Regions from separate parts of the Lentzea sp. NPDC051208 genome, predicted to be linked through region 1. Evidence: riboswitches for the same ligand, from Rfam matches in the RefSeq annotation. Region 1 holds a riboswitch; each other region holds the start of a gene.
What was found. Region 1 has a riboswitch for cobalamin ahead of AB0M48_RS33915 (CbtB-domain containing protein). Riboswitches for the same ligand answer to the same signal wherever they lie in the genome.
Positions count from the first base shown of each region.

Region 2: another riboswitch for cobalamin. It lies ahead of AB0M48_RS41900 (ribonucleoside-diphosphate reductase subunit alpha); the one in region 1 lies ahead of AB0M48_RS33915 (CbtB-domain containing protein).
Region 3: another riboswitch for cobalamin. It lies ahead of AB0M48_RS33605 (iron ABC transporter permease); the one in region 1 lies ahead of AB0M48_RS33915 (CbtB-domain containing protein).
Region 4: another riboswitch for cobalamin. It lies ahead of AB0M48_RS08925 (putative cobaltochelatase); the one in region 1 lies ahead of AB0M48_RS33915 (CbtB-domain containing protein).

Region 1 is NZ_JBFBAW010000017.1:14,378-22,021, reverse strand. Features, by position in the region: gene metH (methionine synthase) at 1-2,123, shown strand, start outside; gene AB0M48_RS33925 (HAD family phosphatase) at 2,116-2,775, shown strand; gene AB0M48_RS33920 (CbtA family protein) at 2,809-3,564, opposite strand; gene AB0M48_RS33915 (CbtB-domain containing protein) at 3,586-3,774, opposite strand; cobalamin riboswitch at 3,807-3,996, opposite strand; gene AB0M48_RS33910 ((2Fe-2S)-binding protein) at 4,031-4,681, opposite strand; gene AB0M48_RS33905 (phosphoribosyl-ATP diphosphatase) at 4,789-5,052, shown strand; gene hisG (ATP phosphoribosyltransferase) at 5,067-5,927, shown strand; gene AB0M48_RS33895 (antibiotic biosynthesis monooxygenase) at 5,924-6,235, shown strand; gene AB0M48_RS33890 (phosphoribosyltransferase family protein) at 6,169-6,810, opposite strand; gene AB0M48_RS33885 (hypothetical protein) at 6,840-7,277, opposite strand; gene AB0M48_RS33880 (thioesterase family protein) at 7,455-7,644, opposite strand, start outside.
Region 2 is NZ_JBFBAW010000029.1:64,222-71,865, reverse strand. Features, by position in the region: gene AB0M48_RS41940 (class I SAM-dependent methyltransferase) at 1-143, shown strand, start outside; gene AB0M48_RS41935 (hypothetical protein) at 136-474, opposite strand; gene AB0M48_RS41930 (TIGR03086 family metal-binding protein) at 486-1,052, opposite strand; gene AB0M48_RS41925 (hypothetical protein) at 1,052-1,462, opposite strand; gene AB0M48_RS41920 (DUF998 domain-containing protein) at 1,387-2,094, opposite strand; gene AB0M48_RS41915 (SDR family oxidoreductase) at 2,175-2,903, opposite strand; gene AB0M48_RS41910 (LysR family transcriptional regulator ArgP) at 3,053-3,910, opposite strand; gene AB0M48_RS41905 (LysE family transporter) at 4,010-4,558, shown strand; cobalamin riboswitch at 4,756-4,968, shown strand; gene AB0M48_RS41900 (ribonucleoside-diphosphate reductase subunit alpha) at 5,075-7,429, shown strand; gene AB0M48_RS41895 (ribonucleotide-diphosphate reductase subunit beta) at 7,483-7,644, shown strand, end outside.
Region 3 is NZ_JBFBAW010000016.1:154,382-162,025, forward strand. Features, by position in the region: gene cimA (citramalate synthase) at 1-256, opposite strand, end outside; gene AB0M48_RS33595 (ABC transporter substrate-binding protein) at 545-1,522, opposite strand; gene AB0M48_RS33600 (ABC transporter ATP-binding protein) at 1,519-2,259, opposite strand; gene AB0M48_RS33605 (iron ABC transporter permease) at 2,259-3,281, opposite strand; cobalamin riboswitch at 3,314-3,457, opposite strand; gene AB0M48_RS33610 (YciI family protein) at 3,539-3,958, shown strand; gene AB0M48_RS33615 (3-isopropylmalate dehydrogenase) at 4,028-5,065, opposite strand; gene AB0M48_RS33620 (S8 family serine peptidase) at 5,360-7,644, opposite strand, start outside.
Region 4 is NZ_JBFBAW010000003.1:318,066-325,709, forward strand. Features, by position in the region: gene AB0M48_RS08915 (cobyrinate a,c-diamide synthase) at 1-1,059, opposite strand, end outside; gene cobO (cob(I)yrinic acid a,c-diamide adenosyltransferase) at 1,056-1,670, opposite strand; gene AB0M48_RS08925 (putative cobaltochelatase) at 1,681-3,585, opposite strand; cobalamin riboswitch at 3,623-3,774, opposite strand; gene AB0M48_RS08930 (beta-eliminating lyase-related protein) at 3,790-4,749, opposite strand; gene AB0M48_RS08935 (hypothetical protein) at 4,760-4,957, opposite strand; gene AB0M48_RS08940 (hypothetical protein) at 4,926-5,129, shown strand; gene AB0M48_RS08945 (hypothetical protein) at 5,113-6,174, opposite strand; gene AB0M48_RS08950 (8-amino-7-oxononanoate synthase) at 6,218-7,411, shown strand; gene AB0M48_RS08955 (GNAT family N-acetyltransferase) at 7,365-7,644, opposite strand, start outside.

The DNA of each region.
Region 1 (7,644 bases):
AGGCCCGCACGGCCGAGTGGAAGGTCCGCGTCGCCACCCGGCTGATCGAGGACCTGACGACGAACTGGGGCATGCGGGTCAACGACATCATCGTCGACTGCCTGACGTTCCCGATCTCCACCGGCCAGGAGGAGGTGCGCCGCGACGCCGTCGAGACGATCGAGGCGATCCGCGAGCTCAAGCGCCGTTATCCGGACGTGCAAACGACTCTGGGCCTGTCGAACGTCTCCTTCGGACTCAACCCGGCCGCGCGCCAGGTGCTGAACTCCGTGTTCCTGCACGAATGCGTGCAGGCGGGCCTCGACACCGCGATCGTGCACGCCTCCAAGATCGTGCCGATGGCGCGCATCCCCGACGAGCACCGCGCGGTGGCGCTGGACCTGGTCTACGACCGCCGCCGCGAGGGGTACGACCCGCTGCAGAAGCTGATGGAGCTGTTCGAGGGCGTCACCACGAAGTCGAACTCCGCCACGCGGGCCGAGGAACTGGCCGCGCTGCCGTTGTTCGAACGCCTGCAGCGCCGGATCGTCGACGGCGAGCGCAACGGCCTGGAGGCCGACCTGGACGCCGCGCTGGACGAGCGGCCCGCGCTGCAGATCATCAACGACACGTTGCTCGCCGGCATGAAGACCGTGGGCGAGCTGTTCGGCTCCGGCCAGATGCAGCTGCCGTTCGTGCTGCAGTCCGCCGAGGTCATGAAGACCGCCGTCGCCCACCTCGAACCGCACATGGAACGGTCCGACGACGGCGGCAAGGGCCGGATCGTGCTCGCCACCGTGAAGGGCGACGTCCACGACATCGGCAAGAACCTCGTCGACATCATCCTGTCCAACAACGGCTACGAGGTCGTGAACATCGGCATCAAGCAACCGATCAACACGATCCTGGAGGCCGCGGAGGAGCACCGCGCGGACGCGATCGGCATGTCCGGCCTGCTGGTCAAGTCGACCGTGATCATGAAGGAGAACCTCGAGGAGATGAACTCCCGGGGTGTCGCCGCGCGGTGGCCGGTGCTGCTGGGCGGCGCTGCCCTGACGCGGGCGTACGTCGAGAACGACCTGACGGAGATGTACCTCGGCGAAGTCCGCTACGCCCGGGACGCCTTCGAGGGCCTGCGGCTGATGGACGCGATCATGGCGGCCAAGCGCGGCGAGACCCCGATGGTGGATTCCGAGAGCCAGGCGAAGGTGCTGGAGCGCAAGTCCCGCCGCGAACGGTCGCTGCGCATCGCGGCGGCCCGCAAAGCGGCTGCGGGGGAAGAAGAAGTCGTGACCGGCCGCTCCGACGTGGCCGCCGACAACCCGATCCCGGCTCCGCCGTTCTGGGGCAGCCGGGTCGTGAAGGGCATCCCGGTCGCGGAGTACTCGGCGTTGCTGGACGAGCGTGCGACCTTCATGGGCCAGTGGGGCCTGAAGGGCGCGCGCGGCGGCGGCCCGACCTACGAGGAGCTGGTCGAGACCGAGGGCCGCCCACGCCTGCGGTACTGGATGGAACGCCTTGCCACGGAAGGTGTTCTTGCCCACGCCGCCGTCGTCTACGGCTACTTCCCGTGCGTCTCCGACGGCGAGGACCTGGTGATCCTGGAGGAGCCGTCGGCGGACGCCGCCGAGCGCTTCCGGTTCACCTTTCCGCGCCAGAAAAGGGATCGACGCCTTTGCCTGTCCGACTTCTGGCGTGCGCGGGAGTCGGGCGAGGTCGACGTGATCGCGTTCCACCTCGTGACGATGGGGCAGCCGATCGCCGACTACGCGAACGAACTGTTCGCCAAGAACGCGTATCGTGAGTACCTGGAAGTCCACGGACTGGGGGTCCAGCTCACCGAGGCGCTGGCCGAGTACTGGCACAAGCGGGTCCGCGAGGAACTCGTGTGGCCGACGGGCGGCACTGTCGCCGCCGAGGACCCGGCCGACGTCGAGGAGTACTTCAAACTCGGCTACCGGGGTGCGCGTTACTCGTTCGGCTACGGCGCCTGCCCCGACATGGAAGACCGCCGGCGCGTCGTCGAGCTCCTGGAGCCGTCGCGCATCGGGGTCTCGCTGTCCGAGGAACTCCAGCTACACCCGGAACAGTCCACCGACGCCTTCGTGGCGCACCATCCGGAGGCGAAGTACTTCAATGTCTGACCTGCATGCTGTCCTGTGGGACATGGACGGGACGCTGCTGGACTCCGAGAAGCTGTGGGACATCCCGCTCTACGAGTACGCGGAGAAGCTCGGCGGTGTCCTGTCGCTGGAGACCCGCGAACGCATGGTCGGCAGCAACGTGGCCACCACGATGCGCCTGCTGTTCGCCGACGTCGGCATCGAGCCCACCGAGGCGGACATGGCCGACGGCGCCGCGTGGATCTCGCGCCGCACCGAGGAGGTGTTCCGCGCCGGGCTGCCGTGGCGTCCGGGCGCCCAGGAAGCCCTGCGGGCCGTGCGCGCGTCGGGTGTGCCGATGGCGCTGGTGACGTCGACCGAGCGCTCGCTGACCGAGGTCGCGCTGGACACGATCGGGCGGGACCTGTTCGACGTGACCGTGTGCGGTGACGAGGTGGACGGGCTCAACAAGCCGCTGCCCGAGCCGTACCTCAAGGCGGCCAGGCTGCTGGGCGTGGACCCGGCGCGTTGCGTCGCGATCGAGGACTCGCCCACCGGGGTGGCCGCGGCCGTCGCCGCCGGGTGCACCGTGCTGGTCGTGCCCTGCGACGTCGAGGTCGAGGCGGGGGAGCGGCGGATCTTCCGCGACTCGCTCGTGGGCGTGGACGCCGACGTGCTGAAGGCCCTTCAGTAGGTGGTGGGGGTGGCCGCGAGGCCACCCCCACCATTACGCGACTGCGGCCTTCTCGGCGGTCTTGGCCCTGCGGGTGGCCGGGTCGATGAGCAGGCCGAACACCACGCCGATGCCGACGTAGAGCGTGGCGAGCTGGGCGAGCGAGCTGAGGCGGAACTGCCACAGGACGTTCACCGGCATGTCCGCGGGGATCGTGTCCGGCGGCGCGGGGAACGCCAGCAGCACCACCGCGGTGGCCGCGGCCACCGCGAGGAGCACGGCCGTCGTCCGCACCGGCTGCGACTGCGCGCGCAGCCGCTCGGCGAGCCAGCTCGCGGCCCACACGATCACCAGACCGGCCACCACCACACCGAGGTAGAGCGCGGTCCGGTAGTTCACCGTCGTCGGGTCGCCCACGGCGGGCGGGTTGGCGGGGTACTTGAGCCACGGCAGCAGCGCCACGGCACCGAACACCGCGGCACCGAACGCGAAGCTGCGGCTGAACGGCGTGCTGCCGGTGAACCAGCGCTTCGACAGCGCGTAGGCCGTGGCGAACACCAGGCCCACCGCGATGCCGACGATCACCACGCCGAGCATGCCGCCCACGACCTGGGCGCCACGGCTGACCAGTTCGTCCCCGCCACCGTGCGAGTGGCCGGCTTCCTCACCGGCGGGTGCCCGTGCCTCCTCGACCGCGAGCGCGGCACGAATCGGGATCTCGGTCACCAGGAGCTGCACCAGCGCGGACGCGACACCGGCGATACCGCCGGCCGCGACTCCGCGCAGTGCCAGAGACCTGTACGTCGTCATGTGCCTGATCCGGGGATCGGATCAGTGGCACGGAACGCCGAGCGCGTGGCGCCCGTCGTGGAAGAACTCGTGCAGCATCTCGGAACCCGCGCCGAGCGCGAGGCCGTTCTCCTGCAGGACCAGGTAGGTGACGATCAGGCCGAGCAGTGACACGGCGAAGGCCCATTTGGGCACGCGGACGGCGGACAGGCTTGCTGCGGGGCTCGTCATGACGGGCTCCTCCATACCTCGTGGAAGGTCAACTCTCCTTGCGGCGCCGCAGCCGGTCTCCTGACTCCCGGATCAACGCTGCCCCCGCGTCTTCCCAGTCCCGGCGGGGACCAGTGACGTGCTCGGCGGGGATCGCTTCCCGGTCACAGTGGCGAGGACCGCGCCGGATTCTCACCGGCTTCCCGTCACTGCGGCGCGTGCACCGTAAGTTGATCGGCCTGGTAAGCACAACCGGCCATAAGAGTTGTTGCGTTCCTCACTTCACGAGTGGACAGTCACCACACTTCCCACCTGCGGCGACGCGATAGTAGAGACAACAGCTCCTGCGCCGGAAAGTGACTTCGCCGGGAAAAGTGATGAATTCTCCCGCCTGTTCGAACGGGGGCGCGCTCATGAGCCGTTCGCCTCGTTCTTCCGCTTCCTCGGCGGTGAGCATCCGTGCGCGAACAACCATTTTGAGCGCGCCCGCGATGTTCGACATGGCGTTGCCCCACAGCAGTCCGCGCGCCACCGGGGTGACCCGCTGAATCGCTTCCACCACTGGTTCGAGCGCTTCCGCGGCCTGCGGGCCCAGTCGCGGCTGGTCGATGCGGACGCTCAGGCCGTTCGCCGGGTGGTGCTGCCACCACAGGTTCTCCGGGCGCACGTCGATCGGGATGTTCGCGGCCGTGAGCGGACTGAGCAGCCGTGCCGTGTAGCTGAGGAAGAACAGGCTGGCCGCCACGCGTGGTTCCTCCGCTTTGTACCGGTTCGCGATGGCGTCGATCGTGGTTTTGAGCGCCGGGCCCTCCAGCAGTGCCGTTCCCGGCAGCCAGGAATCGTCGGGACGGCCCACGTCGAGGGCGAAGAAGGGGTTGATTCCGCGCACCCGGCGCAGCGCTTCGAGGACCTCGGCGAACTCAGACACGAAGTTCACGCTACTGGGTGTCCATGCAGGACAGATCACGTCCACGGCCTGGGACAGATGCGACCGCGGTGTGGACGGGGGTGGCCGGGATGGGAGGATGTGGAGCCGTGAAGACCTTCGATTCCCTGTTCGCTGAGCTGACCGAACGAGCCGCCACCAAGCCGGAGGGATCCGGCACCGTCGCCGCGCTCGAGGCCGGGGTCCATGCGCAGGGGAAGAAGGTCCTGGAGGAGGCGGGCGAGGTCTGGATCGCCGCCGAGTACGAGTCCGACGAGAAGCTCTCCGAAGAGATCTCGCAGCTGCTCTACCGCCTCCAGGTGCTCATGCTCGGCCGTGGCCTCACCCTCGAAGACGTCTACAAGTACCTCTGACGGAAGACTTTCACATGCTGCGCGTTGCAGTCCCGAACAAGGGCGCGCTCGCTGAACGCGCCTCCGCCATGCTCACCGAGGCCGGGTACCGGCAGCGGCACGAGCCGCGCGATCTGACCGTGCTCGACAACAACAACGAGGTCGAGTTCTTCTTCCTGCGTCCCAAGGACATCGCGATCTACGTGGCGTCCGGCGACCTGGACCTCGGCATCACCGGCCGTGACCTGGCCGCCGACTCGGGCGCCGACGACAACGGCTCGTCCGTCGAGGAGCTGCTCGCGCTGGGCTTCGGCTCGTCGACCTTCCGCTACGCCGGGCCTCGCGGCACGGACTGGAAGGTCTCCGACCTCGAGGGCAAGCGCCTCGCCACGGCGTACCCGAAGCTCGTGGGCCGCGACCTCAAGGCCCGCGGCATCACCGCCAAGGTGATCCGCCTCGACGGCGCCGTGGAGATCTCGATCCAGCTGGGCGTGGCCGACCTGATCGCCGACGTGGTGGGCTCCGGCCGCACCCTGCGCCAGCACGACCTGGTGGCGTTCGGCGAGCCGATCTGCGAGTCCGAGGCGGTCCTCATCCACCGCAACGGCTCGGAGCTCACGGCCGCCAAGAAGCAGCTGACGGCCCGTCTGCAGGGCGTCGTGTTCGCGCAGCAGTACCTGATGCTCGACTATGACTGCCCGCGTTCGCTCCTCGACGCCGCGATCGCGCTGACCCCGGGCCTGGAGTCACCGACCGTCGCGCCGCTGGCCAACCCGGACTGGGCGGCCGTGCGGGCGATGGTGTCGCGCAAGGAGGCGAACAAGGTGATGGACGAGCTGGCCGCGATCGGCGCCAAGGCCGTGCTGGCCTCGGACATCAGGTTCTGCCGGCTGTGATCACCGAGCACGCCCTGCTGGACGTGCTGCCGGGTAGTGCCGAGGAGTTCGAGTGGGCGTTCGGCGAGGCGCGGGAGCTGATCTCCGCCTCGCCGGGCTTCCGCGGCCTGGAACTGCTGCGCTGCCTGGAGACGCCGTCGCGCTACCTGCTGCTCGTGCGCTGGGACACGGTCGAATCGCACACCGTGGGCTTCCGGCAGGGACCTTCGTACGAGCGGTGGTCAGCCTTGCTGCACCGCTTCTACTTGCCGTTCCCGGTCGTGTCGCACTTCGAGAGCGCGTTGAGCACCTCTTCGTCCGTGGTCTGATCGAAGCTCTCGTACCAGCGGCTCACGGCCTGGAAGCGCTTCGGCGTGAGGACGGCGATCACTCTCGTCCTGAAGGTGCCGAGGGATTCTCTCGCGGCCACCGGGACGGCCAGGGTGACGCTCCGCGGTTCGCGCTGGGCGATCCAGTGGAGCGCTGCTCTGGCGGTGACGCCGGTGGCCAGGCCGTCGTCCACGAGGATCACGTCGCGGTTTCTTATGGTGAGTGGCTTGTCGCCGCGGTAGAGGGCCGTGCGCCGTTTCGCTTCGGCTCGTTCTACGTCGCAGGTGCGGCCCAGTTGCTCTTCGGTGAGGTTCAGGGCTCTGAGCACCCTCGGGTCGTAGATGGGTTCGCTGTCCGCGGTGACGGCGCCTACGCCGTACTCGGGGTGGCCGGGGGCACCGATCTTGCGCGCCACGACCACGTCCAGTTCGGCGTTGAGGTGTTGTGCGATCTCTTTCGCCACTGGGACGCCGCCTCTCGGCAGGCCTAGGACCAGCGGGTCGTGCCACGGGAGGTCCGCGAGTCGCGCGGCGAGGGCGCGGCCCGCTTCCTGCCGGTTCGCGAACCTCTTCACAGTCCCGCTGACGCTACGCCCTTTCCTGCTCAGTCGAACAGGCCGATGACATCGGTGGTCATCGAGATGAACCCCGAGCTGGTGGCGATGATGGTGAGCCAGAACAGGACGTTGGCGTGCTGGGGCTCGGGGGTCGGGCGTTCGGCTCTTGATGCCGTGGTGGTGTTGACTCTGGCGCGTTCATGGCGGCCGAAGTGCGCCCGGAACTTGATCCAGGTGTGGCGGCTGCAGCCGAACAGCACGCCGTTCGAGATGTTGCGGCACGGCAGGCCCTGCCTGGTGAGCACTCCGCACGCAACCGGGTAGAGCACGGCGATGATCCAGCAGGCCGTCGCGACGGTGAACGAACCCGTCCACACGGCTCGCAGGTGGTTCCCGTGGTGGAGCGCGACGACGCAGCCGATCACCAGCGCCGCGACGAGCAGGAAGTAGTAGGTCTTTCGCTGTCTGCGGGTCTTCTTCGCCATCGTGTCCCCTCCCCGCTTCCACCGTGGCTGTCCGCACGGGTGCGGCGGTAGCGCCCAGGAGGGGGACCGGGATCGCGAGGCGTCGCGGTCAGTGGGATGGCTGTTGAGGTTGAGACTCGGGTGTGTCCTGTGAGGTAGCGGCGTTCAGTCTTCGGTGAAGCGGAGCGCGCGCCCTCGTCAGCGTTCGCGCACGAACAGCGCTTGCGCCGTCGTGCCCACCGGCCCGGCCACGTCGTGCACCACGCTGGTCGCGAGCCCGACGCCGTCCGGCCCGATGGTCGTCCGCGCGTCCATGCCGACCCACTCGCCGGCGGGACGGCGGTGCAGGTGCACGGTCAGGTCCGTGTTGATGGCGTACCACTTGCGA
Region 2 (7,644 bases), on a different contig from region 1:
CCTCGGACTCGACTCTGCGGTTCCGCTCACGCGCCGAGGTCACCCACAGCCTGGTGCGCTGCGGCTTCGAGGTCGTCGACGTGCGGGACGCGCCGGACCGGCCGGGCCGCGAACACGTGTTCCTGGCACGCAAGGTCAGCTGACCAGCGCCGGCTGCTTCCAGGCCTGCACCAGCCACGGCAGGATCCTGGGCAGGCGGTCGGCCACGATGTCGTGCAGCACCAGCACGATCCGGCCGGTGCGCACGGGACCGGCGTCGAGCCACACGACGTGCATCAGGACGCCGGTCTGCAGGTCGAGGCCCGCCTCCGCCTCCGCGAGGGCCGCGGGGGTGGCGGCGGCGGGATCCGCGACCTCGTGGTGCGCGAAGCCGGAACGACACAGCTCAGGATGCAGTTCCACCAGGGACTCCATGGCGGCGGCCAGACGTCCCACGCCCAGCCCTGCCCGAACCTGCACCGTAATGGTTCTCACGTTAGGAGAGCCTAACCTAGGTTCCACCCCGGATCACGCCCACTGAGTCCCAGGACACGGTCGAGCAGAGGCGCGTTCGAGTCGACCTCCACCGCGGCTCCGAAGAGCGAGCCGTCCCGGTCGTCCGGGCCGATCTCCGCCACGAAAGCGTGGACGACCTGGAGCAGGTCCTCCTCGACCTCGAACGGCTGCCCGGTCGCCTTCGCGAGATCCCAGCCGTGCAGCACGATCTCGTCCAGCGCCACGGCGCCCGCGACCTCACCGGGCAGGTCGACGCCGCCCGCGCGGGTCATGCCCTCCCAGGCCTCCGGCGCACGCCAGGCCGTCGCGAGCTCGGCCAGCCGTTGCGGGATCGACTCCCGGAAGTCGAGCGGCAGCCGGGACGCGTCGCCGGAACCCGCGCCCTCCAGCGGGGTCTTCCGCGCCGCCATCGTGAACGCGACCGACAGGCCGTTGACGTGGTCGAGCAGGTCGCCGACCGTGTAGTCCGGGCACGGGGTCGGCGCCTTCAGGTCGCCGTCCGTCACGTTGCGCACCAGATCCGCGAGCCGGTCCGCCGCGGGGGTCAGATCGAACATCAGTAGCCGTCGCCTCCCCAGAACTGCTCTTCCAACGTGTCCGCGGTACCGGCGAGCAGCTGGAGCGGGTCGGTGAACTCGTGGATGTCGAGGTCCTTGAGCGGCAACGAGTGCCGCACCACGACGTGCTCCCCCATGATCGCGAGGCCGCACGCGACGGTGGAGTTGCCCACCTCCGCCAGCACCGCCCGGAGGTCGACGTCCTTGGCCAACCCGCACGGGGAGGCGATCTGCACCCACTCGTGCATCTTGTCGAGCACTTCCCGGACGATGATCACGACCTGCGTGCGGTCGTCCTCGTCCTCCTCCACGTCCCCGAAGGTGAAGAGGATCCTCAGCTCTTCGCCCTCGTCGTGGACGACGTCGTACGTGGCGCGGACGTAATCCGCGAGGTCTCCCCAACTCGCCATGGCGCAACCCTACTGGCCGCGATCGCCCACAGCCCGACAACGAGCACAGCGCCCACTTCGGCGATGAGCAAGATCCTCTCTATGTAGCCCAACGGGAACACGCGCCACCACCGAACGTCCGACACCATGCCCATCACAATGGCGTACAAGATCGGCATGAATGCGACAACGCTTAACAAACCGGACGTCATCGTCCACCTCGCGTGCTTTCCCCACACGTGGTCCCTGAGCCACGGCCGCGCGAGCAGAATGACGGCGATCGGCAGGCTGACGAACGCGAGCATGCTGCCGAACCGGTGGATGCTGCCGCTGAGCTCGTTGGTGCCCATCGCCCAGTTCGTCTTCGGGAACGCGACCACGAGGAAGAGGCCGGCCGACCACAGGGCGAGCGCGATCGAGCCGCCGGACCGCCACCTCGTCAGCCCCTTGTGCACCAGCACGCCGAGGATCGCGAGCGACCCGGCGGCCAGCAGCACCACGGCGACGTCGAAGACCGGGCGGTAGTCGCCCAGCGCGTACTCGCTGATCGTGCGGCGCAGGGAGCCGACGGTCAGGTCCAGCAGACCGACCATGGTGATCGTCGCGACGACGGCGAGCGCACCGCCGATGGCGGCCAGGCGAGGTATGAGCACATGACGGACAACGTCCGGGTGAACGCGCCGGGTTCCTGAGTTCAGGAACCCGACAGGTTGTACCCAGGATCCCGACAGGATCAGCCGAAGACGCTGCCGCACGTGATGTTGACCTGCGCGCCCGTGATCGTGCGCCCCCAGTCCGAGGCCGCGAACACAGCAGCCCGCCCGACGTCGTCGAGCGTCGCCGCCCGCCCGAGCAGCGTGTCGCCGACGATGTCCTCCTCGATCGGCGCCCGATGTTCCAGCGGAACCGACTCGGGGATGCCGCCGGTCTGCAGGGTCACCACCCGCACGCCGTTCGGGCCGAGCTCGGCCGCGAGCTGACGCCGCATCGACTCCACCGCGTCGAACGCCGCGAGCAGACCGCCGAGCCGCCACTTGCGGTGCGCCGACGGCTCACCGGTGCCGCCGAAGAACAGGATGACGCCGGAGCGCTGCCTGATCATGTGCCGGGCCGCCGCCCTCGACGTGAGGAACTTCGACCGGACCGCCGACACGACGGGGCTGAGGTAGTCCTCGACGCTCATCTCGACCATCGGCGTGCCCTGGACGTCGTTGTCGGTGGTGACGTTGACGGAGATGTCGATCCGCTCGAACGCGGCGGCGTGCCGGTCCACCGCCTGCTCGTCGAGCGCGTCGACCACGGCGTACTCGGCGCCGAGCTCGGCGGCCCTGGCCTTGAGCGTCGCCTCCGTGCGGCCGGCCAGGTGCACACTGGCGCCCGCTTCGGTGAACGCGGCGGCGATCGCGCCGCCCACGCTGCCCGCACCGCCGTAGATGACTGCGGTCTTCCCGTTGAGGTTCATCGGCTCGCCGGTCATGGTGCCGAGGCTAGTGTCCGCGCCGGGAGTTCGCGCGGGGTTCCCCGCGTGCGGTTCGTGGCGGCGTGGCCGGAGGTGGCCTGCAACGGACGGACCGGCCTCAGCGGCGAGCTTTCAGCGCGGCCCACCAGCGCCTAGTTCAGCGCGACGCCCGCCTCGGCCGCGACCGCCTCCGCCACCGCCGTCAGCGCCGGCGAGTCGAGCTTCCACTGCTGCCAGTACAGCGGCACGGAGATGGTGCGGCCCGGCACGAGGTCGACGAGGCCGTCCTGGAGTTGTTGCGGCGGCACCATTCCCCAGCCGAGGCCGGCCACGATCGCCCCCACGTACACCTCGGACGACGGCACGTAGTGGCGGTGGTCAGAGGCGCCACGGCCGCGGGTGAGCGTGCGCACGAAACGGTCCTGCAGGTCGTCGTTGCGGTCGAACACGACGACCGGCGCGTCCGGCAGCCACGACTTCGGCGGGCCGTCCTCGTGGCGCTCCACAAAGGACTGGGTGGCCATCGCCGCATAACGGATCTCGCCCAGCTTGGTCACCGAGCAACCCGCCACCGGCTCACGTGAGGACGTCACCGCCGCCATCACCAGCCCCTGCCGCAGCAACGCCGTCGTGTGGTCCTGGTCCTCGCGGTGCAGGTCGAACGAGATCCGCAGGTCGGGCGGCACCCGTTGCAGGGCGGGCAGGAACCACGTGGCGAGCGAGTCGGCGTTCACCGCGATCGGCACCCGCACGACCGCGTCCTCCCCGAGCGCCGCGTCGAGGTCCTGGTCGAGGGCGAGCAGTTGCCGACCGTAGCGGACGATCACCTCGCCCGACGGCGTCAGCCGCACCGGGCGCGCCCGCACCAGCAGCACGCGGCCCGTTCGTTGCTCCAGGGCCTTGATGCGTTGCGAGACAGCGGAAGGCGTGACGTGCAGCGCTGCGGCGGCCGCGTCGAACGTGCCCGCGTCGACGACCGCGAGCAGCGTGCGCACCAGGTCGAGATCCATCACAGCTGCTAATGGTACTTAACAATCTTTAGCTGGTCTCATCAAGACGGCGTGAATACCGTGGAACCTGTGACTGACCTGCTGCTCGGCTTCGGCACCATGATGACCCTGATCGTCGCGATCGGCGCGCAGAACGCTTTCGTGCTGCGCCAAGGACTTCGGCGGCACGCGGTGGCGAAGGTCGTCGCCGTGTGCGCCCTCTCGGACGCGATTCTGGTCGCGGTGGGCGTCGCCGGGTTCGGCGTGATCGTGAAGAAGTTCCCGCAGGCGATCACGGTCGCGGCGGTCGTGGGCGGGATCTTCCTGCTGGGGTACGGGTTTCTGGCGGCATGCAGGGCGTTCAGGCCTTCGGCGCTGAACGCGGGAACCGAGACGAACAGCCGGCCCGTGCTGACGGCGCTCGCGCTGACGTGGCTCAACCCGCACGTCTACCTCGACACGCTGCTGCTGCTCGGCTCGATCGCGGCCGGACGGTGGCTCTTCGGGGTCGGCGCCGTGACGGCGAGCATCACCTGGTTCGTCGCGCTCGGGTTCGGCGCGCGGCTGCTCAGCCCGTTGTTCGCGAAGCCCCGCGCGTGGCGGGTGCTGGACGGCCTGATCGCCGCCGTGATGATCACTCTCGGGGCGACCCTGATCGCCGGGTCGTGATCATCACCAGCACCGCCGCGACGGCCAGGACACCGCTCGTCACGGGCGCCGACGCGCCGGCGAAAAGGGACGCCGAAGCGAGGCCCGCGCTGACCAGAGCACCGATGACGACCCGAGGCCGCAGATCACCCACGTTCCCGACCCTAGCCCACGACACGCGCATGTTGGGTGGTGATCCAGACACCACCCCCACATGTAGTATCTGCCGCGCCAGTGGTTCACCGACCCGACTCAACCGGGCCGGTGAGGCAAGAGGGAACCCGGTGGGAATCCGGGACTGCCCCGCAGCGGTGAGTGGGAACGAAAGCCGTCAACGAAGCACTGGGTCGCGAGACCTGGGAAGCGACGGCCGGTAGGCGCCAGAGGTACGCCCACGAGTCCGAAGACCTGCCATTGGTGTGCGCGCAAGCCTGCGCGCACGACACGGTGCCCCGAGGGAGGGCGACTGTGTGCACCAGTGGTGTCGACCGCTGGCGCGCGCACGCGTTCCCCCGGGCCGATCTCGGAGGAGAGAGCGTGCCCGACCGCCTTTCAGTGGTCATCAACGAAGCTTGCGCCGGCCTGCCCAACGCGTCCGCCGAGGCGGTTCTGGCCGAGACCAAGCGCACCCTCTACGACGGCATCACCGACGCAGAGCTCGCGCTCGCGCCGATCATGGCCGCCCGCACGATGGTCGAGCACGACCCGGACTACTCCTACGTCAGCGCCCGGCTGCTGCTGGACAAGCTCCGCGCCGATGCCTGCGGAATCCCCTTGTCCCACGCCGAGATGACCGAGCGCTACCCGTCGTACTTCGCGGACTTCGTGCGCCACGGCATCGAGCTCGGCCAGCTCGACCCGCGCCTGGCCGACTTCGACCTGGCCAGGCTCGGCGCCGCACTCGACGCCTCCCGCGACCTGAACTTCCAGTTCCTGGGCATGCAGACGCTCTACGACCGCTACTTCCTGCACCACGACGACCGCCGCTACGAGCTGCCGCAGGCGTTCTTCATGCGCGTCTCGATGGGCCTCGCCCTCGAAGAGGACGACAGGAACGCCCGCGCGATCGAGTTCTACGAGCTGCTGTCGAGCTTCGACTTCATGTGCTCGACGCCGACCCTGTTCAACTCGGGCACCACGCGCCCGCAGCTCTCGTCGTGCTTCCTCACCACTGTGGACGACGACCTCGCCGCCATCTTCCACGGCATCAGCAACAACGCGCTGCTGTCCAAGTTCGCCGGCGGTCTCGGCAACGACTGGACCCCGGTGCGCGGCATCGGCGCGCACATCAAGGGCACCAACGGCAAGTCCCAAGGTGTCGTGCCGTTCCTCAAGGTGGCCAACGACACCGCGGTCGCGGTGAATCAGGGCGGGCGCCGCAAGGGCGCTGTCTGCGCCTACCTGGAGACCTGGCACATCGACGTCGAGGAGTTCCTCGACCTGCGCAAGAACACCGGCGACGAGCGCCGCCGCACGCACGACATGAACACCGCGAACTGGGTGCCGGACGAGTTCATCCGCCGCGTGCGCGCGAACGGGCGGTGGACGCTGTTCTCCCCCGACGAGGTGCCGGACCTGCACGACGCGTTCGGCAGCGAGTTCGCCGAGAAGTACCGCGCGTACGAGGAGATGGCCGACAACGGCGAGATCAAGGTCTTCCGCCGTGTGCAGGCCGTCGACCTGTGGCGGCGCATGCTGACCATGCTGTTCGAGACCGGTCACCCGTGGATCACGTTCAAGGACCCGTGCAACCTGCGTTCGCCGCAGCAGCACAGCGGTGTCGTGCACTCGTCCAATCTGTGCACCGAGATCACCCTGAACACCGCGGCAGACGAGGTCGCGGTCTGCAACCTCGGGTCGGTGAACCTCGCCCGGCACGTGACAGAGAACGGCATCGACCACTCTCGGCTCGAAAAGACCGTGCGCACGGCGGTGCGCATGCTCGACAACGTGATCGACGTGAACTACTACACGATCCCGGAAGCCAGGAACTCCAACCTGAAGCACCGGCCGGTCGGCCTGGGGCTGATGGGTTTCCAGGACGCGCTGTTCACGCTCGGCACGCCGATGGCGTCGCAGGAGGCCGTGGAGTTCGCCGACCGCAGCATGGAGGAGATCAGCTACTACGCGATCTCCGCGAGCGCCGGGCTGGCCCAGGAACGTGGCGCCTACGCGTCGTTCGAGGGATCGTTGTGGAGCAAGGGGATCCTGCCGATCGACTCGGTCGAGATCCTGGCCGCCACGCGCGCCGAGGGTGAGCTGGAGCAGAACCGCGAGTCCACGATGGACTGGGAGCCGGTCAGGGCCATGGTGCGCAAGGGCATGCGGAACTCGAACGTCATGGCGATCGCGCCGACCGCGACCATCGCGAACATCACCGGCGTGAACCAGTCGATCGAGCCGCTGTACCGCAACCTGTACGTGAAGTCGAACATGTCCGGCGACTTCACCGTGGTCAACCCCGACCTGGTGCGGGCGCTCAAGCAGCGGGGGCTGTGGGACGAGCGGATGGTCTCGGACCTCAAGCTGCACGACGGCAGCCTCGGCGCGATCGACCGGGTGCCGCCGTACCTGAAGGCCCTGTACGCCACGGCGTTCGAGGTCGACAGCTCGTGGCTGGTCGAGGCCGGCAGCAGGCGCCAGAAGTGGATCGACCAGGCGCAGTCGCTGAACCTGTACCTCTCCCAGCCGAGCGGCCGCAAGCTCGACGAGCTCTACCAGCTGGCGTGGTTGCGCGGCCTCAAGACCACGTACTACCTGCGCACGCAGAGCGCGACGCACGTGGAGAAGTCCACGTTGCAGGGCACCGACGGCAAGCTCAACGCCGTCTCCCCCGTCGCCGTGGACCCGAACTGCTCCATCACCGACCCCGACTGCGAGGCCTGCCAGTGACCGAGAACCTGATCGAGGCGGGCGCCGCGCGCGTCTCCGTCGACGACAAGGCGATGATCAACTGTCGCGCCGACGTCAACCAGCTGCTGCCGCTGAAGTACCACTGGGCGTGGGAGAAGTACCTGGCCGGCTGCAACAACGCGTGGATGCCGACCGAGGTCTCCATGCAGGCCGACATCGGCCTGTGGAAGTCGAAGAACGGCCTCACCGACGAC
Region 3 (7,644 bases), on a different contig from region 1:
CGGCCTTGCGCGTCGCCCCGAACGCGACCAGCTTGGCGTGCTTCAACTCCAGATCACCGGCCGCCGCCCGGGCGAAGAACTCCGTGTCCTTGGGCATGGCGCCGGGCCAGCCGCCCTCGATGAACCCGACGCCGAGCCCGTCCAGCAGCCGCGCGACCGCGAGCTTGTCCGTGACGGAGTACGAAATGCCCTCACGTTGTGCGCCATCGCGCAGCGTCGTGTCGTAGACGTGGAATGCGTCGGTCGGGCCGGCCATCGGGGTCATCTCCTCTTCCGGGCAAACAAAAAGACCCCCCGCGGGATGCGAGAGGTCTGCGCGTCGGGTGCCAGGGGCGGCAACTACCCGACGCGCTCGTCGATAATGATGGCGGTGTGCTGAGCCATGTCCCGGATGCTGCCACAGCTCGGCACGGCGTACCAAGCGGCGGGAGGAAATCTCCCACTATCTGGTCACGGGTTCACGCCTGTGACGCCACCTCGGTGAGGCGGTGGCCCGCACGGCAGGTGGCCGGCCCCTCTGGAACGCGACCACCCGCCCAGCGACTCAGACTCCGGCCAGGAACTTCGCGAACGCCTCGATCGAAGCCGCGTTGCGCGGCGACTCGACCAACGCCGCGTACGGCAAAGAGAAGAACCGCTTCCCCTTGACCGCGGGCGAGTGGGACAAAGGCGCGTACCCCTCCAGGAAGGCCTGCTTCTGCTCCGGAGTGTTCGCCTGTCCGTCCGCGTAGTCCACGATGAGCACGACCTCGGGATCACGCTGCACCACGGTCTCCCAGTTGACCGTGGTCCAGCTGTCGTTCAGATCGCCGAAGATGTTGTCGCCACCGGCCTTCGAGATGATGTCCTGCGGCGCCGCGTTTCTGCCGGACGTGAACGGCTGGTCCTGCCCGCTGTCGTAGAGGAACACCTTCGGCCTCGGCTTCCCGGCCATCAACCGCTCGGCACCAGCGATCTGCTCCTGGTAGGTCTTCACGAGCTCCTCGGCCTCGGCCTCGACGCGGAAGATCTTCCCGAGGTTGCGCAGGTCCGTGTACAGCGCGTCCAACGCGGGCATGATCCCCCGCTGCTGCCCGACGCCGTTGCGGCAGGCCTCGGTGAGCTGGTAGGTCCCGATCCCCAGCGCCTTCAACGCGTCCGGGGTGAAGCCGGTGCTCTCGCTGAACCCGTAGTTCCAGCCGGCGAAGACCAGGTCCGCGTTCGCGCCCTGCACGACCTCCTTGGAGACCTTGTCGGACAGGTGCTTCACGCTCTCGAAGTCGGCCTTCCAAGGGGAGGTGCGGACGTCGACGGTGTCGGTGCCGGACACGACGTAGCCCGCCATGCGGTCCTTCAGCCCCAGCGCGAACATCAGCTCGGTGATGCCGGTGTCGTTCGTGACGACTCTGGACGGGACCTTGTCGAACGTGACCTGCTGCCCGCAGTTCGTGATCGTCACCGGGTCGGACGCGGAGGTGTCCTGGGCGACCGTGGCACCGCAGCCGGAGACCAGCAGCAGCACGGCGCAGACGACGGTTCTCAAGGGGTGACCTCCTGGTCGAACAGGAGCTGTGGAACTCCCGTTGTGGGGTGGGCGACCACGTGTGCGGTGACGTGGAAGACCTTGGCGATCAGTTCGGGCACCAGCACTTCGGCCGGTGTGCCGGACGCGACCACCCGGCCCTCGTCGAGGACGTACAGGCGGTCGCAGTAGGACGCGGCGAGGTTCAGGTCGTGCAGGACCGCGAGCACGGTGACGCCCAGCCCGCGTGCGAGACCCAGAACGTCGAGCTGGTGGCGGATGTCGAGGTGGTTCGTCGGCTCGTCCAGCACGAGGACGCGCGGTTCCTGGGCGAGCGCGCGGGCGATGAGCACGCGCTGGCGTTCGCCGCCGGAGAGGCTGAGGAAGCTCCGTGAGGCGAGATGCGAGACGTTCACCGTTGCCAGCGCTTCGGACACGACCCGTGCGTCGCGGGCGGGATCGCGGTCGTGCGGCAGGCGGCCCATCTCCACGACCTCGGCGACCGTGAAGTCGAACTCGACCTGCGACTCCTGCGTGAGCGCGGCGAGGTCACGGGCGACGCCGTGTCGCTTGTGGACGTTCTCTCCGTCGAGCAGGACGGTGCCCGCGTCCGGCTTCAACGACCGGTACACGCAGCGCAACGTCGTGGACTTGCCGCTGCCGTTGGGGCCGACGATGCCGACGACCTCGCCGGAGGCGTGCAGCGTGATGCCGGAGACGATGTCCCGGACGGTGACGCCGGTGAGCTCGACCCGCATCAGCGGCCTCCGAAGACGTAGGACCTGCGGCGCATTAAAAAGATGAAGCACGGCACACCGAGTGCGGCCGTGATGACGCCGAGCGGCAGTTCCTCGGGCGCCGCGAGCATCCGCGCGGCCACGTCGACCCAGACCAGGAACGAGGCTCCGGCCAACGGTGCGAGAGCGAGCACCTTGCGGTGATCGGCGCCCACGACCATGCGCGTCAGGTGCGGCAGCATCAGCCCTACGAACCCGACGGCCCCGCTGACCGCCACCAGCACGCCGGTCATGGCCGCGGTGACGATGAACAGGTGCGTGCGGAACCGGTTCACCGCCACGCCGAGCGTGGTCGCGGTCTCATCGCCCATCGCCATCGCGTTGAGCTGGCGCGCCTTGGTCGACAGGTAGACGATGCCGGCCGCGGTCACCACGGCGGCGACGGGCAGCGACTGCCAGTTCGCGCCGCCGAGGCTGCCGAGCAACCAGAACATCGCGGCCCGCGCCGCCTCACCGCGCGGTGCCTGGAACACCAGCAGCATCGCCACGGCGGAGAACCCGTACGCCAGCGCCGTTCCGGTCAGCACCAGCCGCAACGGTGTGAGCCCTCGGCTCGTGCGTGCGGTGATGTAGACCAGTGCGGTGGCGCCGAGACCGGTCAGGAACGCCCCCACCGACAGCGCGTAGACGCCGAGACCGGACAGGACGCCGAGCGTCGCCACGGCCGTCGCGCCCACGCTCGCGCCCGACGAGATGCCGAGCACGTACGGGTCGGCGAGCGCGTTGCGGACCATCGCCTGGATCGCCACGCCGACCGTGCTCAGACCCGCGCCCACGACCGCGGCCAGCAGGACGCGGGGAAGCCGGATGTTCCAGACGATGTGGTACTGCCCGGCGAGGTCGGCGGGGATCGTGCCGCCGGTCAGCGCCGCCCACAGCAGTTCGAGCGTGAGGCCGAACGGAACGGAGACGGGGCCGAGCGCGACACCAGCGACGAGGCTGACGGCGAGCACGCCGACGAGCACGCTGATCTTGGAGATCACTTGGTCCTTCCCGCAGTCCACGGCGGAATCGGAGACACAGGCCGGCCGTGTGCGGGTGTTCGGGCTCGTCCTCACGAGGAGGCCTACCGTTGCGGGTCAGCGCCGGACTTCGACCGGTCTTCCCCCACGCACGACTGAGCCGACCCTACCTGCGAAAACAGAAAGTTCGGAAATTCTTCGGGTGTGATGTCGATCCAGTGCGGGGCCCGTTCGACCTCGGGATGTCAGAACGCGGAACACGAGCAGGGAGACACACCGTGAAGTACATGCTGATCATGCGTGCCACCGACGAGGCCTACGCGAACATGGGCGACTTCGACTTCGACAAGATGCTGGAGACGGTCGGCGCGTTCAACGAGGAACTGATCCGCGCCGGTGTCCTGCTGGCCGCGGAAGGCCTCTCCGAGGCGTCCGAGGGCGTCGTCGTCGACTACTCCGCCGAACCGCCGGTCGTCACGGACGGCCCGTACGGCGAGACCAAGGAGCTGTTCAACGGCTTCTACCTGCTCAACGTCTCCTCGAAGGAAGAGGCTGTCGAGTGGGCCAAGCGCATGCCGATGACGGGCGCCGGGTTCAAGACCGAGATCCGCCGGGTGCCGTCCATCGACGAGTTCCCGCAGGACAACGAGTGGATCCAGAAGGAACGCGCGTGGCGTGAGGCCAACGGCCAGCTCTGACCAGCGCACGGAAACGCCGAAGCCCCGGCCGGAACATCCCGGCCGGGGCTTCAAAACGTCTGGCAGAACTCAGCCCGTGCGCACGTTCGACGACACGAGAGCCGCGAGCCTGTCACCGATCGCGTAGGTCTGACCCGGCGACTGGTGATCACGCGTGGCCAGATCGAACGCCACGGAGGCCTCGATCCGGCGTGCCGACTCGTGCTCGCCGAGGTGGTCGAGCAGCAGCGCGACCGACAGCACGGCGGCCGTCGGGTCGGCGATGCCCTGGCCCGCGATGTCCGGTGCCGAACCGTGCACCGGCTCGAACATCGACGGGTTGCGACGGGTCACGTCCATGTTTCCCGACGCGGCCAGGCCGATGCCACCCGTGACGGCGGCGGCGAGGTCGGTCAGGATGTCGCCGAACAGGTTGTCGGTGACGATCACGTCGTAACGGCCCGGGTCGGTGACCATGTGAATGGTCGCCGCGTCCACGTGCTGGTAGGCCACGGTGACGTCCGGGTGCTGCAACGAGACCTCCTCCACGACGCGCGACCACAACGAGCCGGCGTGCGTGAGGACGTTCGTCTTGTGCACCAAGGTCAGGTGCCGGCGCTGCCGGTTCGAGGCACGCGCGAAAGCGTCCCTGACCACGCGCTCGACGCCGAACGAGGTGTTCAGCGAGACCTCGGTGGCGATCTCGTGCGGCGTGTCCTTGCGGAGCAGGCCGCCGTTGCCCGCGTACGGGCCCTCGGTGCCCTCGCGCACCACCACCATGTCGATCTCCGGCGGGTCCGCGAGCGGGCTGCGGACACCGGGGTAGAGACGAGCCGGGCGGAGGTTCACGTGGTGGTCGAGTTCGAAGCGCAGCCTCAGAAGCAGGCCCCGCTCCAGAATTCCGCTCGGCACCGACGGGTCGCCCACCGCGCCGAGCAGGATCGCGTCGTGCTGGCGAAGCTCCCCCAGCACCGACTCGGGCAACAACTCTCCCGTGGCGTGCCAGCGCGCCGCGCCGAGGTCGTAGCGAGTGATCTCGGCCGCCGGAACGACCTCACCGAGGACCTTCAGGGCCTCAGCGATGACCTCGGGCCCGATCCCGTCTCCTGGGATCACTGCGAGCCGCATCCACACACCTCCCAGGTGTCAGTCCCCAATTGGTGGGACTACTTTCCTTCGCGAAAGGCTACCGGCATCGCGGGTGCCCGCCGCATGCCGGACACCCCATCGGGGTGTTATCTCCCGTACTGCGGGACACCCACACGGCCCATATCCCACTTTCGAGTGTCACTCGACCGCAGTACTGCTGTCCCGTCAAGGGGTGACGCCCCCATCGCACCCCGCGTTCACCCAACGCACGCGGGGCCCTTTCGTACCGACATGCAGTACGAAAGGGCCCCGCGTGCGGTTGGACGAGTGGCGTCAGTAGGCGCCTCGGCCGGTGGAGCGCACCAGGACGACCGACGCGCGGTCGCCGTTGGCGTTGTGGTGGTTGAGCACCAGCAGACCGTCGGACTTGTCGGCCTTCAGCGAGGCCTCGTCCTTGTTGACGACGAGCGCGGTGCCCGGCTTCGCGAGGTACGAGAGCGCCGCGTCGCCGCCGCCCTGCGCCCACAGGCCCGGCTTGAGCGGGTCGAAGGACAGGTTGCGGTCGATCACGTCGATCAGCTTGTTCGCGTTGCCCGGCGCCGGGTAGTAGCCGCCGGTGCCCACGACGTACGAGATGCGGGCCGTGTCCTTCGACGCGTCGATGCCCAGTGCGCTCAGCAGCACCGGCAGGACGACGACGTTGGTGTCCTGGACGTTCGCGTCGACGTCGCCGAACAGGCCGTTCACGCCCTGGATGTCGACGGTCTCGCCCGTCTTCAGGTCCACGGTGGACGCGACCAGCAGGTCGGTGTCGGTCAGGCGGGTGGCGAACACCTCGAAGTCCGCCGTGCCGTCACCGTTGGTGTCGATGTCGACGAACGGAATGGTGTTCTTGCCCAGGTTGTACCAGTTGCCCCAGGTGGCGACACCGAACGCGAGCAGCGCCTCCTCGGGCTTGCCTTGCGCCTTGGCCAGCGGGGCCGTGGAGGCCGCGCCGACGTAGCGGAGGTCGCCGCCCTTGGCCGTGTCGTTGAGCGCGCAGTTCTCCGTGACGTTGCGCTTGCAGTCGCGCAGCTTCGGCGACTGGGCCTGCAGCTCGAGGACGCTGATCAGCGAGCGGTAGGCCTGCGAGCCGGTGCCCTGGTCGATGCCCTTGCCGGACACGTTCAGCACGGCCTGCTTGTCGTTGCCGCGGAACTTGAGGCTGGACGCGGTCTTGATGTCCGCGACCGGCTTCGGCGCCGAGTAGACCGACAGGCGCAGCGGCACCGTGGCGCCGGAGACCGGCGTGAAGGTCACGCGGCCGGAGGCGTCCGCGAGGAACTGGCGCGGCGTGTCGAGCTGGTTGGCCTCGACCGTCGAGTCGACCGTCTTGCGCAGCGCCTTCGGGTCGTCGATCTTCAGGGTGACCTTGACCTTCGCGACGCCGCGCGGGCTCAGCTTCACCCTGTCCTGCGAGAGCACGTAGCTCACGCCGGGGATCGTCGTGGCCGCGGTGTAGCCGACCTGGTACTCGACGGGCTTCGTGGACTTGTTGACCAGCTTGATGGTCTTGGACTTCGAGACCGGCTTGGAGACCTCGACGACGCCGAAGTTCGCGCTGACGTAACCGTTGTCCTCCTCGACGTAGGCGAGGACCTGGTTGTCGATCGCGGACTTGCCGTCCACGCGGCCGGTGCCGACCCGGTTGGGGGCGAAGGTCTTGCCGTTCTCCTTCACGTCCGCACCGGCGGTGTTCATGATCGAGGCCTTGACCTCTTCCAGCGTCCAGTCCGGGTGCGCCTGGCGGACCAGGGCGGCGATGCCGGCGACGTGCGGCGACGCCATCGACGTACCGGAGATGACCATGCGGTCGTCACCGGAACCGACGGCGGCCGACGAGATCGTGTCACCGGGGGCCGCGACGTCCGGCTTGATGGACTGGCCGCGGGTGCCACGGCTGGTGAACGCGCTCGGAGTGTCCGAAATGGACTGGTCGTACGTCGCCACCGTGGTGCGCAGGACGCCTGCCAGGCGAACGGTCAGCGTGCCCGCGTCCAGCAGCGGGCGCACCTGGTTGGTGGCGTCACCGGTGAACTGGAAGACCGGGATGGTCGCGTTGCCCGCGATGCCCGCGTTGAAGTTGTTCAGGGTGGACGAAAGCACCACGCCCGCGGCACCGGCGGCCTGCGCGTTGTTGGTGCGGCCACCGGAACCGCAACGGCGCGTCGCGTCGTTGTCGTCCCACTCGAGCCACACGAACTTGCCCGCGAGGGCCTCGGTGATCGGCTGGCAGCCGTCGAGGTTGCCCGCCTGGGTCAGCTTCACGACCGGCAGGGTCTTGTCGTAGCCCAGGTAGCCGGTGAAGTTCTGGCTGTACTGGCCGGGCTTCGCCTGGCCGTTCGCCTCGGCGCCGTCGCGCAGCACGAACGAGTCGCGCGTGGAGGCGACGGTCAACGCCTCGGGCGTGTTGCCCGGCGAGCCGCCGATGTCGTAGAGGTCGCCGCCGTTGCCCGCGGAGAAGACCGGCATGACGCCGGCCTTGTACAGCTTCTTCACGAAGAGGCTGTCGGGGTCGTCCGGGGCGCCGTAGTCGGAGCCGAGCGACAGGTTGACCACGTCGAGGTGGTCGGAGAAGT
Region 4 (7,644 bases), on a different contig from region 1:
TTCGGCGTCGAGCACGCCGCACATCGGGTGCCCGTCGAGTGACTTCGCGAGGTAGAGCAACCCTCCGCACTCGGCGTGGACCGGCGCACCCGATCGAGCGAACCGCGCCACCGCGTCCCGCAACTTCACGTTGGCCGACAGCGCTTCCGCGTGCTGCTCGGGGAATCCGCCGGGGAGCACAAGGCCCGCCGTGCCCTCCGGAAGGTCCTCGTCGTGCAGCGGGTCGAGCACGGCCACGGCCGCGCCCGCCGCCTTCAGCACCTCCACGTGCTCGGCGTAGCCGAAGGTGAAGGCCGCTCCCCCGGCGACCGCGATCACCGGTTCGTCCTCGACGCGCTCCACCTGCGGTTCCCACGCGGAGACCGCCATCGTGGGCACCGACGAGGCCAGCCTGCGCACCGCGTCGAGATCGACGTGCTTGGCCACCGCGGCGGCGATCGCGTCCACCGCCGCCACGGCCTCCGGGCCGTGCTCCGCCGCCGTGACGAGCCCCAGATGCCGTGAGGGCAAGGAGAACTGCGGATCGCGCGGCAGCACGCCGAGCACGTCGAGGCCGACCTCGTCGCACGCGGACCGCAGCACCTGCTCGTGCCGTTCCGACCCGACCTGGTTGAGGATCACGCCGCCGAGCCGGACCGTCGGGTCGTAGCCGCGGAACCCGTGCAGCAGCGCGGCGAGCGACCGGCTCTGCCCGCGGGCGTCCACGACGAACAGCACCGGTGCGTTGATCAGCTTGGCGACGTGCGCGGTGGAGCCGATGCCCGCGGTGTCGATGCGGCCGTCGAACAGCCCCATCACGCCCTCGACCACGGCGATGTCACAGCCCTTGGAGCCGTGCGCGAACAGACCGGGGATCCGGTGCTCGCCGACCATGACGGGGTCGAGGTTGCGGCCCGGTCTCCCGGTCGCCAGCGAGTGGTAGCCGGGGTCGATGTAGTCGGGCCCCACCTTGAACGGCGCGACCCGCGACCCGGCCGTGCGCAACGCGGCCATCAGGCCCGTCGCGACGGTGGTCTTGCCGCTGCCCGAGGCCGGGGCCGCGACGACCAGCCTGGTCACCACTCGATCCCCCGCTGGCCCTTCTGCCCGGCGTCCATCGGGTGCTTGACCTTGGTCATCTCGACCACGAGGTCGGCGGCGTCGATCAACTTCTGCGGCGCGTACCGGCCGGTGATCACGACGTGCTGGTGGCCGGGCCGGTTCGTCAGCGTCTCCACGACCTCGTCGACGTCGATCCAGCCCCAGTGCAGCGGGTACGTGAACTCGTCGAGCACGTAGAAGCCGTGGCGTTCGGCGTTGATCCTGCGCTGGATCTCGTGCCAGCCTTCGAGCGCGGCCGTGGCGTGGTCGTCCTCGGTGCCCTGCTTGCGGGTCCAGGACCAGCCCTCGCCCATCTTGTGCCACTCGACGGCGCCGCCCTCGCCGGTCTCGTCGTGCAGCCGGCCGAGCGCCTTGAACGCGGACTCCTCGCCCACCTTCCACTTGGCGGACTTCACGAACTGGAACACGCCGATGTCCCAGCCCTGGTTCCAGCCGCGCAACGCCATGCCGAAGGCCGACGTCGACTTCCCCTTCATCTCACCGGTGTGCAGCATCAGCAACGGCCTGTTCCGGCGCTGGCGCGTGGTCAGGCCGTCCTTCGGCACCTCGGTGGGTTGTCCTTGAGGCACTGGGTTCTCCTTATGCGGCCCGGACGACGCCGGCGAGGTGGTCGGCGCTGAGCTGGTCGAGCTTCACGCAAGTGCCTTGAAGCGCGTCGGCGATCTTCTGGGCGAGACCGAGGCGGACGTGGCCCTGTTCGCAGTCCACGACGACCACAGCGGTCTTCTCGAGCAGTCCGGCGGCCTTCAACGCGTCCTTGGTGGGGTCGCCCCCCAGGCCGGACGACGTCGCGCGGCCGTCCGTCAGCAGCACCACGAGCGGGCGCTTCTGAGGATCGCGCATCCGTTCGATCTCCAGGACGCGGTGGGCCTTGAGCAGGCCGTCCGCGAGCGGAGTCCGGCCTCCGGTGCGCATCTTCTTGAGCCTGGTGGCAGCCGCGTCCACCGAGGTCGTCGGGGGCAGCGCGAGCTCGGCCTGGTTGCCGCGGAACGTCACCACGCCGACCTTGTCCCGGCGCTGGTAGGCGTCGCGCAGCAGCGAGATCACCGCGCCGCTGACGGCCGACATCCGCTTCTGCGCCGCCATCGAGCCCGAGGCGTCGACGACGAACAGGACGAGGTTCGACTCCTTGCCCTCCCGGACCGCCTTGCGCAGGTCGGCGGCGGTGAGCAGCAGTCCGGGACCGCTGCGGCCCCGCGCCGCCTGGTGGGGTGCCGCGTTCGTGAGCGTGTCGACCAGGTGCAGGCCACTGCCGTCCACTTTGGACGAGCGGACGATCCGGCCGGTGCGGGCACGGGCGCGGGAACGCTTGCCGGGCGCGCCTTCGCCGACTCCGGGGACCTCCAGCAGCCGCGCCTTGAACGCGGGCGCGGGCTCCGGTGCCGGACGGTCCTGAGGCGCGTTCCCGTTGCCCTTGGGGCCTTCCTGCGGCTCGGGCAGCTCACCGCCGCCGGGGCCGTCGTCGTCCGGGCCCTCCGGCGGCTCCTCCGCGTGCTCGGCCGCCTGGCGCATCGCGTCTTCGAGCTGCTGCTCCTCGATGCCGGGCTCGTCGAACGGGTCGCGGCGGCGCCGGTGCGGCAACGCGAGCCGGACCGCGGTCTCGACGTCCGTCTCCTCGACCTCGGTCACGCCCCGCCACGCCGCGTGGGCGGTGGCGGCACGGGCCACGACGAGGTCCGCGCGCATGCCGTCGACCTCGAAGGCGGCGCAGACGGCGGCGATCCGGCGCAGCTCGCTGTCCGGGAGGGACACCCGCTTCAGGTTGTCGCGCGCGTCGGTGATCTGCTGCTTGAGCTCGGCGTCCTGCCCGGCCCACTTCGCCGCGAACGCGACGGGGTCGGCCTCGTAGGCGAGCCGCCGCCGGATGACCTCGGTGCGCACGGCGACGTCCCGGGCGGCCTTCACCGCCACGGTCAGCCCGAACCGGTCGAGCAGCTGTGGCCGCAGCTCACCCTCTTCGGGGTTCATGGTGCCGACCAGCAGGAACTGGGACGGGTGCGAGACCGAGACGCCCTCGCGCTCGACGTGCGCGCGGCCCATCGCGGCGGCGTCCAGCAGCAGGTCGACCAGGTGGTCGTGCAGCAGGTTGACCTCGTCGACGTAGAGGACGCCCCGGTGTGCCGCGGCCAGCAGGCCGGGCTGGAACGCCCGCACGCCCTCGGTCAGCGCCTTCTCCAGGTCGAGCGACCCGACCAGCCGGTCCTCGGTGGCGCCGACGGGCAGTTCCACGAGCCGGGCCGGCCGCCGTTCGACGCCCTCGTGCGGCGCGTCGGGGCAGTCGGTGGTGCCGGGCGCGCAGCCGAAGCGGCAGCCCCGGGACGCGTCGAGGTCGGGCAGCAGTGCGGCGAGGGCACGCACGATGGTCGACTTCGCGGTCCCCTTCTCGCCTCGGACGAGTACGCCGCCGATGCCGGGGTGCACGGCGTTCAGCAGCAGGGCCAGGCGGAGGTCGTCATGTCCGACGACAGCCGAAAACGGGAACATGCTCGGCGAAGTCCTTCCTCGGGTGTCCACGCCCGCGGTCGGTGATCAAGAGGGGAACGAGTTCCTGACTCCCGGTTCTCTCTCTACCGGTCACAGTCGCGGGACGGCGCCGGATTCGCACCGGCTTCCTCGCACTCCCCTCACAGCCCCGGCATCGTCGCATTTCGCACCCCCAGGTCCAACAGCCAGGTGAGCGACGTCGCCCTAGATCAAGCTCAGGAACTCTCCCCAGGCCTGTCGCACCTCGTCCGCCGTCCACTCCAGCGCGGGCTCGGCGACGGTGATCTCCGTCTTCGCGAGCGTCCCGTCCCGCCAGAAGCCGCCGAGGAACTCGCCGCTCACCTCGGTCAGCCGCCGCGGGTCGCCGGGCAGGTGCAGCGCGAACTGGTGGGTGTGCGGCTCGGGCAGATCCATGGCCGCGGCCACGACCTTGGCGTGCTCGACGTACGCGCCGAGCCTCGGCAGCACGGTGTCCAGGCCGTGCAACGCGGACAGCGCCGCCGGCCACTGCTGGAACAGCATGCCGCCGTACCGGTGCCGCCACACCCGTGCCTGGTCGACGAAGTCCTGGGTGCCGGCGAGCGCCGCGCCGGAGATGCCTTCGAGGGACTTGTAGAACGACACGTAGACCGAGTCGAACAGGTCCGCGATCTCCGGCAGCGGCTTGCCCAGGCCCAAGGTGCTCTCCCACAGCCGCGCGCCGTCGAGGTGCACGACCGCGTCCCGCTCACGGGCGGCGTCGACGAGCGAGGTCAGCTCGTCCCAGGACGGCAGGACGAACCCGGCCTCGCGGTCCGGCACCTCCAGCAGCAGCGTGCCGTACGGCTCCGGGCAGGTCGCGACCTGCGAGTTCGGCACCTTGATCGGGCCCAGGCCGGACAGCACGGTGAGCGCGTCGTTCTCGTGGTCGAGCTGGTGGGCCCGCGGATGCATCGCGACGATCGGGTTGTGCGTGCGGTCCGCCCAGCACTTGAGGGCGATCTGCTGCGCCATGGTCCCGGTCGGCACGAACAACGCGGCCTCGGTGCCCAGGAGCTCCGCGACCCGCGTCTCCAGCGCGCCCACCGGGCCGCCGTCGCCGTAGCGGTCGGGGTCGACGTCCGGTACCGGGCCGAGCCTCTCCAGGAGCGTCTTCTTGCGGGTTCCGGAGAGCTGACGGTTCATCACCCGGGCATCAAACCTCAGCCGCGAGCGTGTCGGCGAGTGAAATGACGCCTGCCCGGATCTCGCCGTCCGTCATGCCCTGGGCCAGCAGGAACTCGATGTGCTCACCGCGCAGCACGGCCAGCACGGTGTGCGCCCTGAAGGTCGAGCCGACCAGCTTCGCGAGCCGCTCGACGGTGATCCGGAAGTCGTCCTCGCAGCTGCGCACCGTCGTCCGCTCCACGGCTACGACCAGCGGCAACGACGCCTCGCTGGGCCTTCCCCTCGGCACCACGCCCGAAGAGGTGCTCGGCGACGTCTACCGGTTCGACGAGATCGCCGAGGCCCACCGCGCACTCGAAGCCCGCACCACGACGGGCAAGCTCATCGCGCGACCGTGACCGACTTCGGCGCGCGGAACGACAGCAGGTTCAGCCACTCCGGCTCCGGACCCACCAGGTGCAGCGACGGCTCGTGCTCGGCGACGGTCCGCAACGTCACGGCGGCCTCCAGCCGGGCCAACCCCGCCCCGAGGCAGAAGTGGCGGCCGTAGCCGAACGCGAGATGCCGAGGGTCGGTTTCCCTGCCGCTCAACAACAACACGAGTTCCGCACCGGCAGGCACGCGCACACCCGACAGCACCACCTCACGCGCGGTCAGCCGCCGCCACGTCACCACGGGCGTGTCGGTGCGCAGCACGTCCTCGACGAACGACTCGGCCACGCCGGGTTCGGGCAGTCGCGCCCACAGCGAGCGGTCCTGCAACGCGCGGCGCAACGCCGTGGACAACAACTGGGTCGTCGTCTCCTGACCCGCGATCAGCAGGAAGTAGCAGAGGCCGGCGGAGTCCTCGGCGGACACCCCGGCATCGGCCAGCGCGCAGAACAGCTCGCCGTCGCGCGCGTGGTAGCGCTTGATCAGCCACTGGTGGAAGTCGCCGACGTCGTCGACCAGTTCCAGCTGCCGTTCGCGGGTGATGTCGCCCCAGAAGAACTCCAGCGAACCGGTGCTCCAGCGCTTCAGCGTCGGGATGTCGACGTTCGGCAGTCCGAGCAGGTCCATCAGCACGATCGCGGGCAGGTCCCACGCGAGCGACCGCACGAGATCCGTGCCACCCAGGCGTTCCGAAACCAGGGAGCGGATGCGAGGCTCCGCAGCGGCGACACGAGCCGGCGCGAAGAACGAGGCCACGAGCCGCCGCAGGCCGGCGTGCGACGAGGACCCGTTGTTCGCGAGCGTCGGCGGCAACGAGAAGCGGGCCCTCACCAGGGCGCGCAGGGCGGCCGGAGCCACCGGGGTGACGGCGGTCAGCGCGTTGTCGGGCAGGAAGGTGACCGGATCGGCCAGCACGGCGCGCACGTCGTCGTAGGCCGACACCACCCAGCGTCCGCCGATGAACTGCACCGGCGAGGTGAGTTCGGCGCGCGTGAAGGTGAACAGGTCCACGAGCGGCACGCTAGCGGGCGGATGGGAGACTCGGTCGGTGACCGTGAGCACAACTGAGGCGAGTTCCAGCGGTGGTGAGTCGACGCTCGACTGGATCGACACCCGCTCCGAAGCGCGGGCCAAGGCCGGTCTGAGCCGGCGACTGCGGCCGCGCACCTCGGACTCGACGGACCTCGACCTCGCGAGCAACGACTACCTGGGCCTCGCCAAGGACAAGCGCGTCGCGGGTGCCGCGGCCGCCGCCACGCTGAAGTGGGGCTCCGGCTCGACGGGATCGCGCCTGGTCACGGGCTCGACGGAGCTGCACGCCGAGCTGGAGTTCGAGCTCGCGAACTTCTGCGGCTCGCAGTCGGCGCTGGTGTTCAGCAGCGGGTACATGGCGAACCTCGCCGCGGTCACGGCGCTGACGGGTCCCGGCACGGCGATCGTCGCCGACCAGCACATCCACGCCTCGCTGATCGACGGCACGCGCCTGTCCAAGGCCGACGTGGTGGTCGCGGACCACTGCGACGTCGGCAAGGTCCGGCACGCGCTGGAGACCCGCGGCAAGCGGCGCGCGATCGTCGTCACGGACTCGGTGTTCAGCGTCGACGGCGACATCGCCCCGCTGAACGAACTGCACGAGGTGTGCCGGGCGACGGGTGCCGCGCTGGTCGTCGACGACGCGCACGGCCTCGGCGTCGTCGGGCCGGGTGGCCGGGGTGCGGTCGCCGAGGCGGGCATCATCAAGGCGCCGGACGTGATCACCACGCTGACGCTGAGCAAGTCGCTGGGCGCGCAGGGCGGTGCCGTCCTCGGCCCGAGCCGGGTGATCAAGCACCTGATCGACACCGCGCGGCCGTTCATCTTCGACACCGGCCTCGCGCCGAGCAGCGTGGCGGCTGCCCTGACGGCGATCAAGATCCTGCGCGAGGAGCCGGACCGCCCCGAGCGGGCGCTGACCGTGGCGCACGACCTGAGCAACCGCCTGAAGGAGGCCGGTTTCCAGGTCAGCACGCCGACCGCGGCCGTCGTGAGCGTGCGGGCGCCCTCGCCGGAGCAGGCGTTCCAGTGGGCCGAGACCTGCCGCACGAGCGGTGTCGTCGTCGGCTGCTTCCGGCCGCCGTCGGTGCCGGACCAGATCAGCAGGCTGCGGCTCACCGCGCGCGCCGATCTGACCGAGGCCGACATCGAGCGCGCGGTGCGCGTGATCAGGGAGAGCGCCGCATCCGCAGGTGTGGAATCCCGTCCTCGATGAACTCGCTGCCCTCGGCGACGAACCCGAACGACGCGTAGAAGTCGGCGACGTACGTCTGCGCGTCGAGCACTGACGGCGTGGTGCCGATGTCCACGAGCGCGGCCTGCATGAGCCGGCGGCTGTAACCGCGGCCGCGGGCCATGCGCGCCGTGGCGACGCGTCCGACGCGGAACGTGCCGTCGGGTTCTTCGAGCAGCCGCAGGTAGGCGAGCGGTTCGAGCGTTCCCTCCGTC